2 regions of the Virgibacillus natechei genome follow, and region 2 is predicted to be linked to the other one. Evidence: riboswitches for the same ligand, from Rfam matches in the RefSeq annotation. Region 2 holds a riboswitch; the other holds the start of a gene.
The links. A riboswitch is a leader RNA that binds a small molecule or an ion and turns the genes downstream of it on or off. The one in region 2 is predicted to bind S-adenosylmethionine.

Region 1 (8,001 bases), 270 kb from region 2:
CATTACTTGGAATTTGTAACCCGTTTCGAACGTGGAAATCCCATCCACCCTCATAGTCACCATACAAGCCAATCACATCTGCCAAAAAGAGAGCATCAAACCCCCCTTCTTCTAACTTTTTTGCAAGGGAAACCCATAACTCCAATTGGCCAAAATCCCTTTGCTGTCCCTCAGGTTGTTTCCATGTACCATGAGTAATATGTGAAGCTGTATTCATAACAAATGCTGTTAATGACAATGTATTTCCCATATTGATTACGCTCCCTTTTCAAATAATTTTTCTTCGCATATCCCTTGTATTCCTTCTAGAAAAAGAATTAAAAATAGGCTGAATCAGGTAATAACTCATTGTTGATATAATAATCCCCTATGGCCCTTGCTTTATATAGCGTTGGATTATGAGAAGCTAGTGTACGAATATTACGCCAATGACGATCTAAGTTAGCAGATTGTATCGTGGCAGAAGCACCACCAACTTCAAATAGTAAAGTTGCCGCTTTAAATGCCAATTCCTCAATCGCTACTTTTACTTGAGATCCCCTTAAGGCTGCGTTATGTTCTGCAGCACTATCCGGATATTCACTTGCATCATCTACACTTTTTGCTGCCGCTAGTACCATTGCTTCCGCCGCAAAAGCAAAGCTTGATAATTGACCAACGACTTGCTGTAGCTGAACATCCTGCTTCAAATCATTGGTATTGCCGTGAAAAAAAGAACGTTTTCTTTTATGGATTAAATCCGTTGCATCGGTGACAATGTTTCTTACTATACCCGCAATAATCGCTTGCAGGTAAAGATGCGGCACAGGAGCATATTGCCCTTTTTTCTGGCGATCCGTAAAGGTTTCATTTGCCTCAACCACGACATTTTCGAAAATGGTTGTTCCGCTGCCTGTCATTTTTTGACCAATTCCATCCCAATCATCCAGTACGGTTACCCCTTCTCTAGAAACTGGTACAATTAATAAAGTTGGTGAACCATGAAGCATGGCTTTAACTTCTGTATAATCTGAATAATAGGTACCGGTTGTGAAGATTTTTTCCCCATTTAATAAGTAGTGATCTCCTTCTTTGGTAAGCTTCGTATCATATTCGTAACCTCCAGCTTGATGTTTCGAGTTTTCCGTATATGCGTTGCCTATAATTGCACCATTACCTACCGCTTCTACTATTTTCTTTCGAAGCGGTGTCTCCGGCGATTGTAATAAACTTTCTACCGTCATGAAATGCGCACGGATAATATGCGCGACATCTGGGTCAGCTTCCGCAATTCTAATCACTGCCGTAAATAAATCTACAAAGGATGACCCAGCCCCTCCAGCGTTTTTCGGCAATCGAATGGCACCGAGGCGAAATTCTTTTATTAATTGGACGCCTTTAAAAGGATGTTGTCTCCCTTCCTCGTTGCTCCTCTTTTTAAAATCAGCCGCAATATCACTTATTAGTTGATCAAAGGCTTTCGAATGAATATCCGGAACAGTTACATTTTCTTCCTTTTCTCCTGTCACTACCGATGAATTACTCATTTGTAATCCTCCTTTATATCTTATTGAAAAAAGTATCTGGCCTTTCGCAGCGTACATGATGTTAAAACCATCTACACTAGCTTTATTGATCCATTGCCCCTCGTATCAGCTACTTTTTCCGGTTACCCAACTGCAACACGACAACACCACCGACGCCAGCTCATTTAGCGACCGCTTCAATGGTTCTTTGCTTGTTTGGCGCTTTAGCTTATAGTCATCAATGAAATAGTAGCTCCAATAAGAAAACCCCCTTTTCTAATAGCTTGAGAAAAGAGGGTTGCATGTTCTACTCCGCTCTTATTTCTCAAGAAAATAAATTTTCTTGCTGGATGTAGCACCTTTCTGACAAAGTCAGAGGTTGCTGAAGCGTCAACGGGCCAATTCCCTCGACTTCTCTGAATAAGAATATTTAAAATATTTAATTGTGTTTCATTATAGGTTCAACGATTTTCATTGTCAACACCTTTTTTCTAGTAAGTTGATTTGTTTAGTCGGGATAATTGATGTAAATGATGATCGGAGTAGGTTTTATAAACAACAAGAAGTCCTGTAGAAATTTCTAACCACAGGACTGCTTTGCAAAAGGAAGCACGAGAACCCTCGCACTATGGCTCCAATTATGAGCTTCTTCAATATTTACCCGCAATCTCCTCATGATGCAATATTTAACAATTAACCCATCTATTCTTATCTGATTTCTTGACCCTAATCACTAATTAATTTACACTAAGTATCGTAAAGTAATTATAAGGAAAGGGGCAATAAAAACATGACAAAAAGTGAAATTGGTCAAGCTATTTTACGGGTCGTTTTTGGTTTTATTTTCTTCGCGCACGGCCTGGATAAATTTCAAGGGGGGATAGCTAATACGGCAGGATTCTTTGATAGTCTTGGCGTTCCTGGATTCCTTGCTTATGTGGTTGCGGTTATCGAACTACTCGGCGGGATCGCCATGATTCTTGGAATTGGTACACGAATCGTTGCCGGATTATTTACAGTTATTATGCTGGGAGCGATTTTATTTGCAAATTTACCTGGTGGACTGTTAGGAAACGAAGAATTACCAGGATTTGAACTTGACCTTATTCTACTATCCATATCGATTTATTTCCTATTGAGTGATCGGTTTTCTCTAGCATTGGATAACAAATTATCCCGTTCAATAGAAAATTAAATGATTAAGGGAACAAATGATTTTATCGTTTGTTCCCTTTTTATTGTGTGCCTGTTATGGGTACAGACTTTAAGATGCACCCATGACAGGCACACAATAAAGTCCCAGTTAAACAAAGAACTTAATAAATACGTATTATTCCCCCCGTAGATCCTTGTCCAGACGCGACTTTAGGAGGAATGACTTCCCGAATAGCAGTGGAACGATGTAATCCTGCTCATTCTAAATTTATTTTTACCTATATTCTGAAAAGTGTGTTGACAATACCAATTATTAGTATTAACATGAGTAACAACTTAATAATTCTTATCCAGAGAAGTCGAGGGTTCTGGCCCAATGACACTTCAGCAACCATTGACGAAAGTCGAAAAGGTGCTAATTCCAGCAAAATTATTTTTGGGAGATAAGAGTGGAGCCGTGTATTCACCCCTCTTTTCTCTTATGGAAAAGGGGGTTTTTTAGGTTCAGATTTGAATGAGTTATCACATACACCTAGACATACATAAACCTAAAACCAAGTAATCAGATCTATTTAATACTTTTAAAAAATCACTTATAACTATGTCTGGGTTGAAAGTAGTTTGAACAGGGCTTGGAATAAGAAAGGATTGTACCCATGAAAAGTAGTAAATCTATACAAATTCTAACTATCTATCTTGGTATCGTTTAATGAGGAAGAGGCAAATGCACTTAGGATCATTTTCACCATGTCGCCCCTAAATTGCAAAACCGTGGTCTTTTCCGAACAGACTATGAAGGAAATACACTCAGGGGCCACCTCGACTTAGATTATCCAAACGTTGCATTAAGACAAATGTTTAAATGCAACTATAAGAGAATGTGAGATAACCAATTCCACTCACTAAAAAATATCAAAAGGGAAACGTAAAGGAGTGTAAAAATGAACAAAAAGTTATTAATGATAGTTATATTACTTATCCTTTCATTCATTACTGGCTGCGCGAGTTCAGAAGCATCCGGAAACAAGGAAGAACAAACAATAAAAATTGGCGTTACTGGAGGCGTTCCAGAGGCGGTTACCAATATTGTGAAAGATGAAGCTAAAAAAGAAGGGATTAATCTGGAAGTTATAACCTTTAACGATTGGATTACACCAAATCGCTCTCTTGATAATGAAGAAATAGATTTGAATATGTTCCAAACAAAGCAATTTTTAGGACAATATGTAAAAGACCATACAGCACCTTTCGTAGCATTAGGCTCAACTTATTATAGTTCGTTTGGTATTCACTCTGAAAAGCATAAACATGTCGATGAAATTCCAGATGATGCTACATTAGGGATAGTAAATGACCCTATAAATCAATGGCGATCTTTGCTGCTCTATGAAGAAGCTGGATTAATTAAGGTAAAGCGTACTGATGGTTTATTAACATTACAGGATATTGAAGCAAATCCCAAGAACCTCACATTTAAGGAAATAGAGGGTCCCTTAATGGTACGTACCCTTAGTAGCATTGATGCAGGTCTAGTAAGTAATTCATATGTCATTGATCAAGGCCTGGATCCAACGGAAGAAGCTATCTATTTAGAGAGTGGGAATGAGTTTCCAATGGTCGTAGCTGCAAAAGAAAAAGATAAGGACAATCCAGATTATAAAAGAATAACAGAATTATACCATTCCGATGCAGTAAAACAATTTATTGAAGAAAGGTACAAGGATGCCATTACCCTAACTGATGATCCATTTCAACTTGATGAGGAGGGGATGTAAATGATTGAGTTAAAAAATATAAACAAGAGCTTTGGAGTTGGAAAAACAGAAATTGAAGCAGTAAAAAATATAAATATTCATGTAGGAAAAGGGGAAATTTTTGGAGTGATTGGCTTTAGTGGAGCAGGAAAAAGCACGTTGCTCCGGATGGTCAACCTTCTTGAAAAGCCAACTAGTGGCGAGGTAAATATTAATGGTAAAAATCTTTTAAGATTAAATGAAAAGGAATTGGGAAACACGAGGAAAAAGATTGGTATCATCTTTCAACAGTTTAACCTACTTTCTTCTTATAATGTGTTTGATAACGTAGCCGAAATTCTTCGTATGAATCGCGTGCCGAAGAAGGAAATACAACAAAAAGTGGAAGAGTTACTTGCTCTTGTCGGATTAGATGATAAATCAAAGCAATACCCTGCCCAATTATCTGGTGGACAAAAACAACGAGTTGGTATCGCTCGAGCTTTAGCGATGGACCCGGAAATCCTATTATGTGATGAAGCAACTTCTGCTTTGGATCCGCAAACGACTGATTCGATTCTAGAATTGTTATTAAGTATTAATAAAAAGCTAGGTTTAACTATCGTTCTTATAACACATGAAATGGAGGTCATCAAAAAAACGTGTGATCGTGTGGCTGTTATGGATAAAGGGGAAGTGATTGAGCAAGGATCTGTTCTTGATATTTTTAGCCATCCTCAACAAGTAACCACGAAAAACTTTTTGCGGAATCTGTATGACGATACGATCACTGAAGAAATGATGGAGAATTTACAGGGATTTGGTCATTCCTATATTTTACGTTTAGCTTTCCGAGGCGATTCAGCTTTAGATCCTGTCCTTCATGTCATTTCATCTAAGTATTCAGTCGTCACAAATATTGTACATGGTTCAATTAATTATTTAAAAGGGATTCCATTAGGGATTTTAATGGTTCATATTTCTGGGGATTATGACCAGATGAAGCAAGCAATAACTTATTTAAACGACACGGTATACCATGCCGAAGTAAGTTTGGAAATTAATCAAAATCAAAAACGTGAGGGGGTATTACAATGATGAATCGATCGGATGAACTGATCACGTTATTTTCGTTGTCTTTATATGAAACAACCCTAATGGTAATCATTCCACTTGTTATTGCAACAATTATTGGTATACCGTTAGGCGTTCTACTTGTCATAACAAGGCCTAATCACCTTAGTCCAAACAAATGGTTGTTTCATATTTTAAATACAATTATTAATATCATTCGGTCGGTTCCATTTATTATCCTAATGCTAGCTATTATTCCATTTACCGAATTGATTGTAGGCACATCCATCGGAATTCAGGGAGCAATTGTCCCTCTTATTGTTTACATCGCTCCATATATTGCTAGACTTATTGAAACAACGCTACTTGAAGTAGATCATGGTATTATTGAAGCTTATCGGGGGATGGGCGCTTCCCGTACACAAATTGTCACTCGTATAATCATAAGAGAAGCACGACCTGGAATTTTACTTTGTATGACAATTGCCCTCATTGGTTTAATTGGTGCTACAGCCATGGCAGGGGTAATTGGAGCAGGAGGACTCGGTGACCTAGCTCTTAGGTATGGCTATCAACAATGGGATTTACCCGTCATGTTCGGTACAGTTATCATTTTAATTGTACTCGTTCAAATTGTTCAAACCCTTGGAAATTATGCTGCAAAGAAAATGAAGAAAACGGCATAATTAAAACTTCATTCAGTGGGAGTGAATGCAGCTTTGTATGTACAGCCGGTTAAAGCAAAAGGGGTATACGATAAGTAGAAAATCATATCCTAAAAAAACCGAATGGTATTCAGTTTAAGGGCGCAGATCATATTGTACGTAGGAATCACTCTAATGCTTGGCTAGGCCATAGAGTGGTTCCTTTTTGTACGTTTATATCTTTTAAGTGCTAAACAAAGGCTGGCTTCAGCGATTTCCTCAGCCTGTCCAGCGCAACATATGCGGTATTATTTGGTTGAGGGCGGAACCCGCTTACAGAAGAAATATTAACAATAGACCCACCACCACCTTGCTCAATCAGGATAAGGTACCTGCTCTGCGTCCTCGGTCTAAACCTTACTCCTCTGTCAATTTCTTCGCTGCTTCATATAATACCGTAGCACCACGGGCTAAATCTTCTGTACTTGTGAATTCGTCTGGGGAATGGCTGATCCCATCTTTACTTGGCACCAAAATTAGTCCCACATCCGTAACATCGGACAGGACCATTGCATCGTGGCCAGCCCCACTTTTCATCGTAGAATGAGGAACATCCAAATCATCACTTACTTCTGCAAGCAAGGAACGAATAGCTGGATTTAAGGCTTTTGGCTCGATATATAATGATTGTTCTACGGACGTTTGAATACCATTTCCATTATAGGAAGCGACTAATTCTTTCACCTTATTAACCACGTTCAAGACCTTTTCCGCCTTACCCGAACGAATATCTACTGTGAAGTAAACGTTATCTGGTATAACATTCGCACCATTTGGCGAAACTTGAACGCGACCGACCGTTGTAACCGTACCATCGCCTTCATCGATTGCAAATTGCGGAAGCTTCGAAATGATAGTGGTAGCCGTAATCAATGCATCTGAGCGGCGATCCATTGGCGTTGTTCCTGCATGACCAGCGATCCCTTTTATTGTGACTTCCAATTGGGTCAATCCCACAATCGATTGTACAACCCCAATTGGTACGTTACTTTCTTCTAAAAGAGGCCCTTGTTCAATGTGCATTTCCAAAAATGCCTTCATTGTCGAAGGATCACGGTAGACAGGTTTGGAAGCATCCAATCCAGCATTCGACATTGCTTCGGTTACAGAAATGCCATCACGATCCTTTTGATTTTTAAAATCCGCTTCATCAATCGAACCGACAATTCCTCTAGACCCCATAAGGCCACTGAAACGAGAACTTTCTTCTTCAATCATCGCAATGATTTCCAGTGGATATTTCGGTGTTATGTTATTTTCCTTAAATAATGCCGCTACTTCCAGACCTACAACAACACCGGCCGTCCCATCATAAGCCCCACCATTTGGCACACTATCAAAGTGGGATCCAACAATAACACTTGGCCCATCTTTTAAGGTTCCTTCTAATTTTCCAAAGATATTTCCTATCCCATCTTCTCGAACAAATAGACCATATTCTTCCATTTGTTCTTTTATATACTCGCGAGCTTGTAAATCTTCTTTGCTATACGTAAGCCTTGTCACGCCGTTTCCAGGTGTCGCTGTAAATGCACGAAGATCTTGAATATGGTTTTCGATACGCTTTTTGCTCATTGACATTCTATTCTAACCTCCATTTAAATTTTGTTTTTTCTCTAAAGACCACCTTACAAGAACTCAACAAGCACCCCTGCTAGGACAACCGAAACAATTGTTACAGTGACGAATCCACCGACCAACATTGGTGGCAACATATGGCTGGTCAGGATTTCCCTTTCTTCCTCATCATCAGATAATGAATGAATGACTTCATTGGTAATAATATAGTCAGCTGGGAATCCGTACAAGGCTGTTAACGATACTGCAAAT
Region 2 (8,001 bases):
GATACGTTGTATTATCAACGGAATGAAATGGAGCGAATTATTGATAAAGCTTTCCAAAGTGCGCAATTAAGAAATAATCATTTAACGTCTGTTGATAAAGCGAACGTGCTCGAATCCAGTCGAATGTGGCGTGAAATCGTTGATGAAAAAAGCAAAGATTATCCGGATGTAACTGTTGAGCATTTGCTCGTTGACGCAGCTGCAATGAAACTAATAACGCAACCTGATCAATTTGATGTACTCGTTACCGAAAATTTATTTGGTGACATCTTAAGCGATGAGGCATCTGTGTTAACAGGCTCACTTGGAATGTTACCGTCGGCGAGTATACGATCAGATGGTGTTGGACTTTATGAGCCCGTTCATGGATCTGCACCTGATATTGCTGGAAAAGGAATTGCTAATCCATTAGGGATGATATTATCAGCTGCATTAATGCTTAGACACTCATTCGGCCTAGAAAAGGAAGCATTAGAAATTGAAGAAGCTGTTAGTCAATGCTTAGAGCAAGGATACCACACCCCTGACTTGCATATGAAGGGTGGCCAAGAAGTTGGTACAAAGGAAATGACTGAAATGGTGATAGATAACTTAACAACAAATAGTGTGTGCGAGCAAATAGGTACGATGTATGCCTAAATAGAGGGGGGAGATAGCGGTGTCGAAACCTGAAACGATTGTTCATAAAATATGGAATAAACATGTAGTATATGAAGAAAGTGGTAAACCGGATCTCATGTATATTGATCTGCATTTGGTTCACGAAGTGACTTCTCCTCAAGCATTTGAAGGGTTGCGACTGAATAATAGAAAAGTACGAAGGCCGGATTTAACCTTTGCTACGATGGATCACAATGTCCCAACAAAAAATAGGGATGTCATCAAAGACCAAATCGCCAAAAAACAAATGGAAACATTGCGGGATAACTGTGAAGAACATGAAATTCCGCTAGCAGATATGATGCACCCGGATCAAGGGATTGTTCATGTGATCGGGCCACAGCTCGGATTGACGCAGCCTGGAAAAACTATTGTCTGTGGAGATAGTCATACGTCAACACATGGTGCATTTGGGGCGTTGGCTTTTGGAATCGGTACTAGTGAAGTGGAACATGTACTAGCGACCCAGACCTTGCAACAGGAACAACCTAAAACGTTAAATGTACAGGTGGAAGGTGATTTAGGACCTGGGGTGACAGCAAAAGACTTAATATTGGCTATCATTGCTAAATTTGGCGTTCGTTTTGGTTCCGGCTATGTGATGGAATACACAGGTGATGCGATTCGAAAATTATCTATGGAAGAACGTATGACAATATGTAATATGTCCATCGAAGCAGGTGCCCGGGCTGGCTTAATCAGTCCGGATCAAACAACGATTGATTATTTAAAAGGAAAAGAATATGTACCAGAGGGTGAGGCATTTACAGAAGTAGCCGACGAGTGGTTGGAGCTGGCTACCGATGAAGGTGCTACCTATGATAAGACCGTAACAATTAATGCAGAAGAGATTGAACCACAAGTTTCATGGGGAACCAACCCTAGTATGTGTGTCCCAGTTAGTGGCAAGACACCAAATCTAAATGAAGTTGATCATAGGGAAGATGTCGAGCGAGCCCTAACGTATATGGGACTGGAAGAAAATCAACCGATAACAGACATTGATATTGACCATGTGTTTATTGGGTCATGTACCAATTCCCGTGTAAGCGATCTGCAAAAGGCTGCATCCATTGTTAAAGGAAAACAAGTAAACACAAATGTGAAAGCGATCGTTGTACCAGGATCCTTCAGCGTTAAATTGGAAGCAGAAAAACTAGGGCTGGACACTATTTTTAAACAGGCAGGCTTTGAATGGCGGGAATCTGGTTGCAGTATGTGCCTAGGAATGAATGATGATATTATTCCACCAGGTGGCAGATGTGCGTCAACATCTAATCGGAATTTTGAGGGAAGACAAGGGAACGGTGCCCGTACGCATTTAGTTAGTCCAGAAATGGCTGCAGCAGCTGCTATAGAAGGGCATTTTGTGGATGTTCGAAAATTTGTGGGCATAGCGAATTAGGAGGTGCATGTAATGGAAGCTATTCAGGAACATAAAGGATTGGTATACCCATTGAACCGAACAAATATAGATACGGATCAAATTATTCCAAAGCAATTTTTAAAACGAATAGAGCGAACTGGATTTGGTCAATTCCTTTTTTATCATTGGCGGTTTGATGATGATGGGAATAAGCGAGCAGAGTTCGGATTAAATAAACCTGCTTATCAAACAGCGTCTATTTTAATAGCGGGTGAGAACTTTGGCTGCGGTTCTTCTAGGGAACATGCACCCTGGGCATTGTTGGATTACGGGTTTCGTGTTATTATAGCATCGAGCTTTGCTGATATATTTTATAACAATGCATTAAAAAATGGGATTATTCCAGTTCAAATGAATGAGACGCAGGTAAATCAATGGATGGAACAGGCGGAGAATTCAACATTGGTATTAGATGTCGATCTGGAAGCTCAAGTCATTATTGATGCAGATCAAAATGAAGTACATTTTGATATCCCGGCCTTTCACAAGGAAAAGCTAATGAATGGATTAGATGAAATAGCTTTAACATTAAAGCTAGAGGATAAGATTGAGGCTTATGAGATAGCTCATGGGTCATCCTAAGATCCACGGGGTGTATTCGAGCTTGCATTAGCATCATGGAAACAAAGTATACAAATTAATGAGGAGTGTGGAATCATTGGGGATTGCTTAACAGGTGAGAAGGTTGATACCGCGATGGAACGTCTGTCACCCATCGTTCACCGTACACCATTACTAACATCAACAACCACAGATGAATTACTCGACAAAAACGTTTATTTTAAAATGGAGAATCAACAAAAAACGGGAGCGTTTAAATTTAGAGGTGCTAGTTTTAAGCTCATGCAATTAACGGATGATCAATTGAAGAAAGGTGTTGTCACTGCTTCAGCTGGAAATCATGCGCAAGGGGTTGCTCATGCTGCAGCCAAATTAGGCGCACATGCAACTATCTTCATGCCAGAACGTACCCCCCTTGCAAAGGTCAATGCCACACGAAACTATGGTGCTGAAGTTGTGCTTACTGGCGATTCATTCCAGGAAGCCTATGAAGCTTCATTGAAAAGACAAATGCAAACAGGTGCTGTTTATATTCACCCGTTTGACGATTATGATGTGATGGCCGGTCAAGGTACACTTGTCATGGAGATGTTGCACCAAGAACCTCGACTCGACACCATTATCGTGCCCGTTGGCGGTGGGGGCCTTATTAGTGGAATAGCAGTTGCTGCTAAGTATATAAATCCTGCTATAAAGGTTATTGGTGTTCAGGCGAGCGGGGCGTCTGCTATGCATGACAGTTATCACCATGATGCAGTGAACAAGAAGTCCGTTTCTACAATTGCAGAAGGCATCGCGGTAAAACAGCCTGGTAAAAATACGTTGCCACTCATACGTGAATACGTAGATGATATGATAACCGTTTCAGATGCAGAGATCGCTTCTGCACTCGTTTATATGCTTGAAAGAAATAAAACATTGATGGAAGGTGCAGGAGCTGCAGCGTTAGCCGCATTATTCGCTAATAGCGGACAAATTAATTCAGCGCATTGCGGCGTCATTGTAAGTGGCGGTAATATGGATATTAGTGATTTACCAAAAATCCAGCGCCTGGCTGAGAAATTGCATGACTCTGCTTAAACAATCAAATATTCTTTCTTGATAGTCTTCAGAATGAGATAACGTATTACCAATATAAAACTTAATAGCAATATTCCTTATAAAGAGTCGGGGGAGGAACCTGGTCCTATGATCCTGCGGCAACCGTTACTAAATAGTGAAATGGTGCCACTTCCAGCAAGCAGTATTGGCTTGAAAGATGAGGGAGAGTGTCGTTTAATTTTAAAAAACCTCTTCCCCATTGGAAGAGGTTTTTTTAGTGTTCACAATTAGAAAACAGTCAAATTAAAAGCTTTGGGATCATTATTGTGAATTGGAGAAAAGGGGCATGACAAAATGACAAATGAACACGCAAAAGGAAATTTGAATTTTGATACAATAGCACAGCACGGTGGGCATGATGTTGACGAATCAGTTCGTTCCAGAGCTGTACCGATCTATCAAACGACATCTTACGTATTTGAAGATACAGATCAAGCAGCTTCGCTTTTCAAAATGCAGGGAAATGGATATATCTATTCGAGAAATGCAAATCCGACGAATAACGTATTTGAAAATAGGATTGCACAATTGGAAGGAGGAGTGGGGGCATTTGCTGTTTCATCCGGACAAGCAGCTATTGTGGTTGCGTTGTTAACCCTTGCAAAGGCAGGTGACGAAATTGTAGCTACCAATGCTTTATATGGGGGTACGTTCAGTCTTTTTTCGGAAACGTTTCAGCGCTTCGGGGTAACGGTTCACTTTGTCGATGGTACAGATTTTGAAGGAATAGCTGGAGCAATTAACGATAAAACAAAAGCTATTTTTACGGAAACGATCGGGAATCCAAGCTTGGAAATTGCTGATATTAGCAGACTTAGTAACCTCGCACATGAACATCATTTACCATTGGTAGTGGACTCTACATTTACAACGCCATATTTACAGAAACCTATCGAATTTGGTGCAGATATTGTGGTGCATTCGACGACTAAATTTATCGGCGGGCATGGCTCATCCATCGGGGGAGTTATTGTGGATTCTGGAAAATTTCCATGGGATAATGGCAAATTCCCGGAATTCACGGAATCAAAGGCCTCTTTAGATGATCAATCTTTTGTAAGACTCGCTAAAGAAAATGCATTTATTGCCAAAGCTCGATTTACACTAGGGCATGATCTAGGTGTAACCATTTCTCCATTCAACAGCTGGTTATTTATTCAAGGTCTTGAATCACTGCCACTACGCATGAAGCAGCATGTGACAAATGCACAGCAGATAGCCGAATACTTGGACGGGCATGAGCAAGTAGAATGGGTGAATTATCCAACATTAAAAGGTGACCCACAATACGAAATGGCCCAAACCTATTTACCAAAAGGTGCAGGATCCATTTTTACAATTGGAATTAAAGGCGGGCTCGAATCTGCGAAAACCTTTATAAATTCCGTGAAGCTGTTATCCCATGTCGCAAATGTTGGCGATTCAAAAACACTCGTCCTTCATCCCGCTACGACATCGCACGCGAGATTATCACCGGATGAACAGCTCGCTGCTGGCGTTACGCCAGAGCAAATTCGACTATCGATCGGGCTGGAGGACGCAGCGGATATTAAAGCTGATATCGATCAGGCGCTGAGGAAAAGTTAAATTCGAGAAATTGTAGAATGAAATATGGAGTACCAATTCAATCTCTTGTTCCAGAAATGGAATCAAGTTGGAGTGAAAAGTAAAGGTTATCCTAACGATAGGGTAACCTTTACTTTTTACTCTTTCTTCTTTTTAGAAGCAGTATTTGGGAGACAATGGCAAGTACGGGTAATTCAATCAAAGGTCCTATAACCAAAGCCAGGGCAATGAGAGGCTGATCTGGAAATGCTGTTACAGCTATAGCCAAGGCGACTGGTGAATTTCTGGCAACAATCGTCATACTTAAGCTTACTGAATCTTCATAAGAAAAATTTAAAAACGTAGCAACCAAGCGCCCTATCAAGTAGTTAATAACAAAAAACATCAAAATGGGTATAATTAAAATGTAAATGACTTCTAGGTTTTCAAGTAAGTAAGAACCTTGGGAAGCAAACATTGCCATAATGGCCAGGGCTAAAAAGAAAATTTGAGCATTACCGAAAAAGGGAATAATCTTGTTGTTTAAAACAGATTCTCTTCTTCTTAATAAGAATCGCGTAAGGTGCGCCAGTATAAAAGGAATAACCAATACAATCAATATGCTCTCTACAAGCGTTGATACGGCTATTGTTTCAATGGTTCCAGCAAATAGGAGTAAATATACTGGCAGAAACACTACCTGTAGAATTAAATTAATCGGTAAAACCGATGTAGAAAGCGATACATTTCCTTTTGCTATACCAGTAAACACGAGATACCAGTCTGTACAAGGAGTTACCATAAGCATAATGAAACCGATCCATAAAGCTGGATAATCAGCTAGGAATACTGCTCCTAAGCTCCAAGCTAAAATGGGGGTCCATATAAAATTAATGATCGTGCTGGATCCAAGGAATTTAATATTTGAAAAGGCCTTCTTTAATTGTTGCAATGGAATCGTTAAAAATAATCCATATAGCATCAAGAATAGAAACGGAATAACGAAATTCTCGGCATATTGTTCAATTATGTCTACCTGTCCCAATAAAAAACCTAAACCAACAGCGAATAGTATGATAATGGTTTGTAGTTTCTCTAAGGCTCTCATAAATCAATCTCTTTTCTCTGGTAGGACTAATCTTCGTTACAGTTTAGTATAATATAAATCATCAATTAATGCTTGCATCATATTTATCTCCAATTAAGTTTTTCTGTAATATGGGAATAGTTGAAGCGTGGAAACTTCAATAAGGGCGTTTTCATGTATGTAGAACTTAGTCGATAAACCCGATATAAGAAGAGAGCGCCTCGATCATATTAGGATCAAGACGCTCTCATCTTATTGTCTAACCTTCCTGTCTCTCATAGACGCGTAACTCATTAAATCGTTTCGTCTCTTTCACAACAACCCCAGATAAGAGTAATAGACCGACCAAGTTCGGGATCGCCATTAATCCATTAAAAATGTCTCCTAAGTTCCATACCGTGTCTAGAGACAGGGTTGCTCCAGGAATGATCGCCAAGACGAAGATAACTCGATAAAGGGTGGTTAAGTTATCGCCAACCAGATACGTAAAACACTTTTCTCCAAAATAAGCCCAGCCTACAATGGTGGAGAAAATAAAGAATAATAGTGTAACGGCAACGACAATGTCACCACCTGCGGGAAGTAACGCATCAAAAGACTGTGCGGTGAGTGCAGCGCCTTCCGTACCTGTCGCATACAAATTCGCCATGGTGAGGGCGAGGCCAGTAACCGTACAGACGATAATTGTATCAATAAATACTTGCGTCATAGAAATGAGTGCCTGGCGTGCAGGGATATCCGTTTTGGCAGCTGCAGCGGCAATACCGCCTGTACCAAGTCCTGCTTCATTGGAAAATAGGCCACGGGCTACCCCCATTTGGATGACAGTACCTATTGCTCCCCCAGCAACAGCTTGGCCTGTAAATGCATCGGTGAAAATCAACCCAAAAGCAGCAGGGACTTCACTGAAATTTATAAAAATGATGACGAAGCCTGCAATAAGATAAAAGACAATCATGACTGGTACAACAATACTAGTCACTCGCCCGATACTTTTAACACCGCCGATAATAACCAATCCAACGAGGATCGCAAACACAAGACCTGTGAGCCAAAGCGGTATGTTGAAAACATCATTGGCAACATCGGCAGCCGCATTCGCTTGGATCATATTGCCAATTCCAAAGATCGCTGCAAACACAGCAAAAAGTGCAAATAGCACAGCGAGCCATTTTTGTCCGAGTCCTTTTTCAATATAGTACATCGGCCCTCCGGACATTTCCCCTTTGGCATTTTCCTGCCGGTATTTCACGCCAAGAATAGCCTCGGCATACTTTGTTGCCATCCCAACCAGTGCGGTAATCCACATCCAAAACACAGCGCCAGGGCCACCTGCCACGACAGCTGTTGCCACACCAACAACATTCCCTGTCCCAACAGTGGCAGCTAAAGAAGTCGAGAGCGCTTGGAAATGGGATATATCCCCTTTGGATTCTTTATCCTGTTTCTTAAAGGTGATTTTCAATGCATAAGGTAACATTCGAAAAGAAAAGAACATTAATCGTATCGTTAAGTATAATCCCGTTCCAACTAATAAAATAATTAATGGTAAACCCCAGACAAAATCAGCTATCTCACCACTTATATTTTCCAACCATTCTCCCATCTTTTTCCCCCTCTC

Region 1: it holds a riboswitch for S-adenosylmethionine, as region 2 does, so the genes downstream of both, OLD84_RS15150 (acyl-CoA dehydrogenase family protein) here and OLD84_RS13955 (O-acetylhomoserine aminocarboxypropyltransferase/cysteine synthase family protein) in region 2, are expected to answer to the same signal.

Annotation. Positions count from the first base shown of each region.
Region 1 covers NZ_CP110224.1:2,963,021-2,971,021, forward strand. Annotated here, with positions in the region: gene OLD84_RS15145 (LLM class flavin-dependent oxidoreductase) at 1-250, opposite strand, end outside; gene OLD84_RS15150 (acyl-CoA dehydrogenase family protein) at 318-1,526, opposite strand; SAM riboswitch class I at 1,821-1,932, opposite strand; gene OLD84_RS15155 (DoxX family protein) at 2,296-2,700, shown strand; SAM riboswitch class I at 3,004-3,110, shown strand; gene OLD84_RS15160 (MetQ/NlpA family ABC transporter substrate-binding protein) at 3,602-4,435, shown strand; gene OLD84_RS15165 (methionine ABC transporter ATP-binding protein) at 4,436-5,491, shown strand; gene OLD84_RS15170 (methionine ABC transporter permease) at 5,488-6,153, shown strand; gene OLD84_RS15175 (Zn-dependent hydrolase) at 6,529-7,752, opposite strand; gene OLD84_RS15180 (hypothetical protein) at 7,800-8,001, opposite strand, start outside.
Region 2 covers NZ_CP110224.1:2,696,417-2,704,417, reverse strand. Annotated here, with positions in the region: gene leuB (3-isopropylmalate dehydrogenase) at 1-639, shown strand, start outside; gene leuC (3-isopropylmalate dehydratase large subunit) at 659-2,065, shown strand; gene leuD (3-isopropylmalate dehydratase small subunit) at 2,078-2,668, shown strand; gene ilvA (threonine ammonia-lyase) at 2,783-3,727, shown strand; SAM riboswitch class I at 3,802-3,912, shown strand; gene OLD84_RS13955 (O-acetylhomoserine aminocarboxypropyltransferase/cysteine synthase family protein) at 4,043-5,335, shown strand; gene OLD84_RS13950 (arsenic resistance protein) at 5,445-6,401, opposite strand; gene OLD84_RS13945 (alanine/glycine:cation symporter family protein) at 6,640-7,986, opposite strand.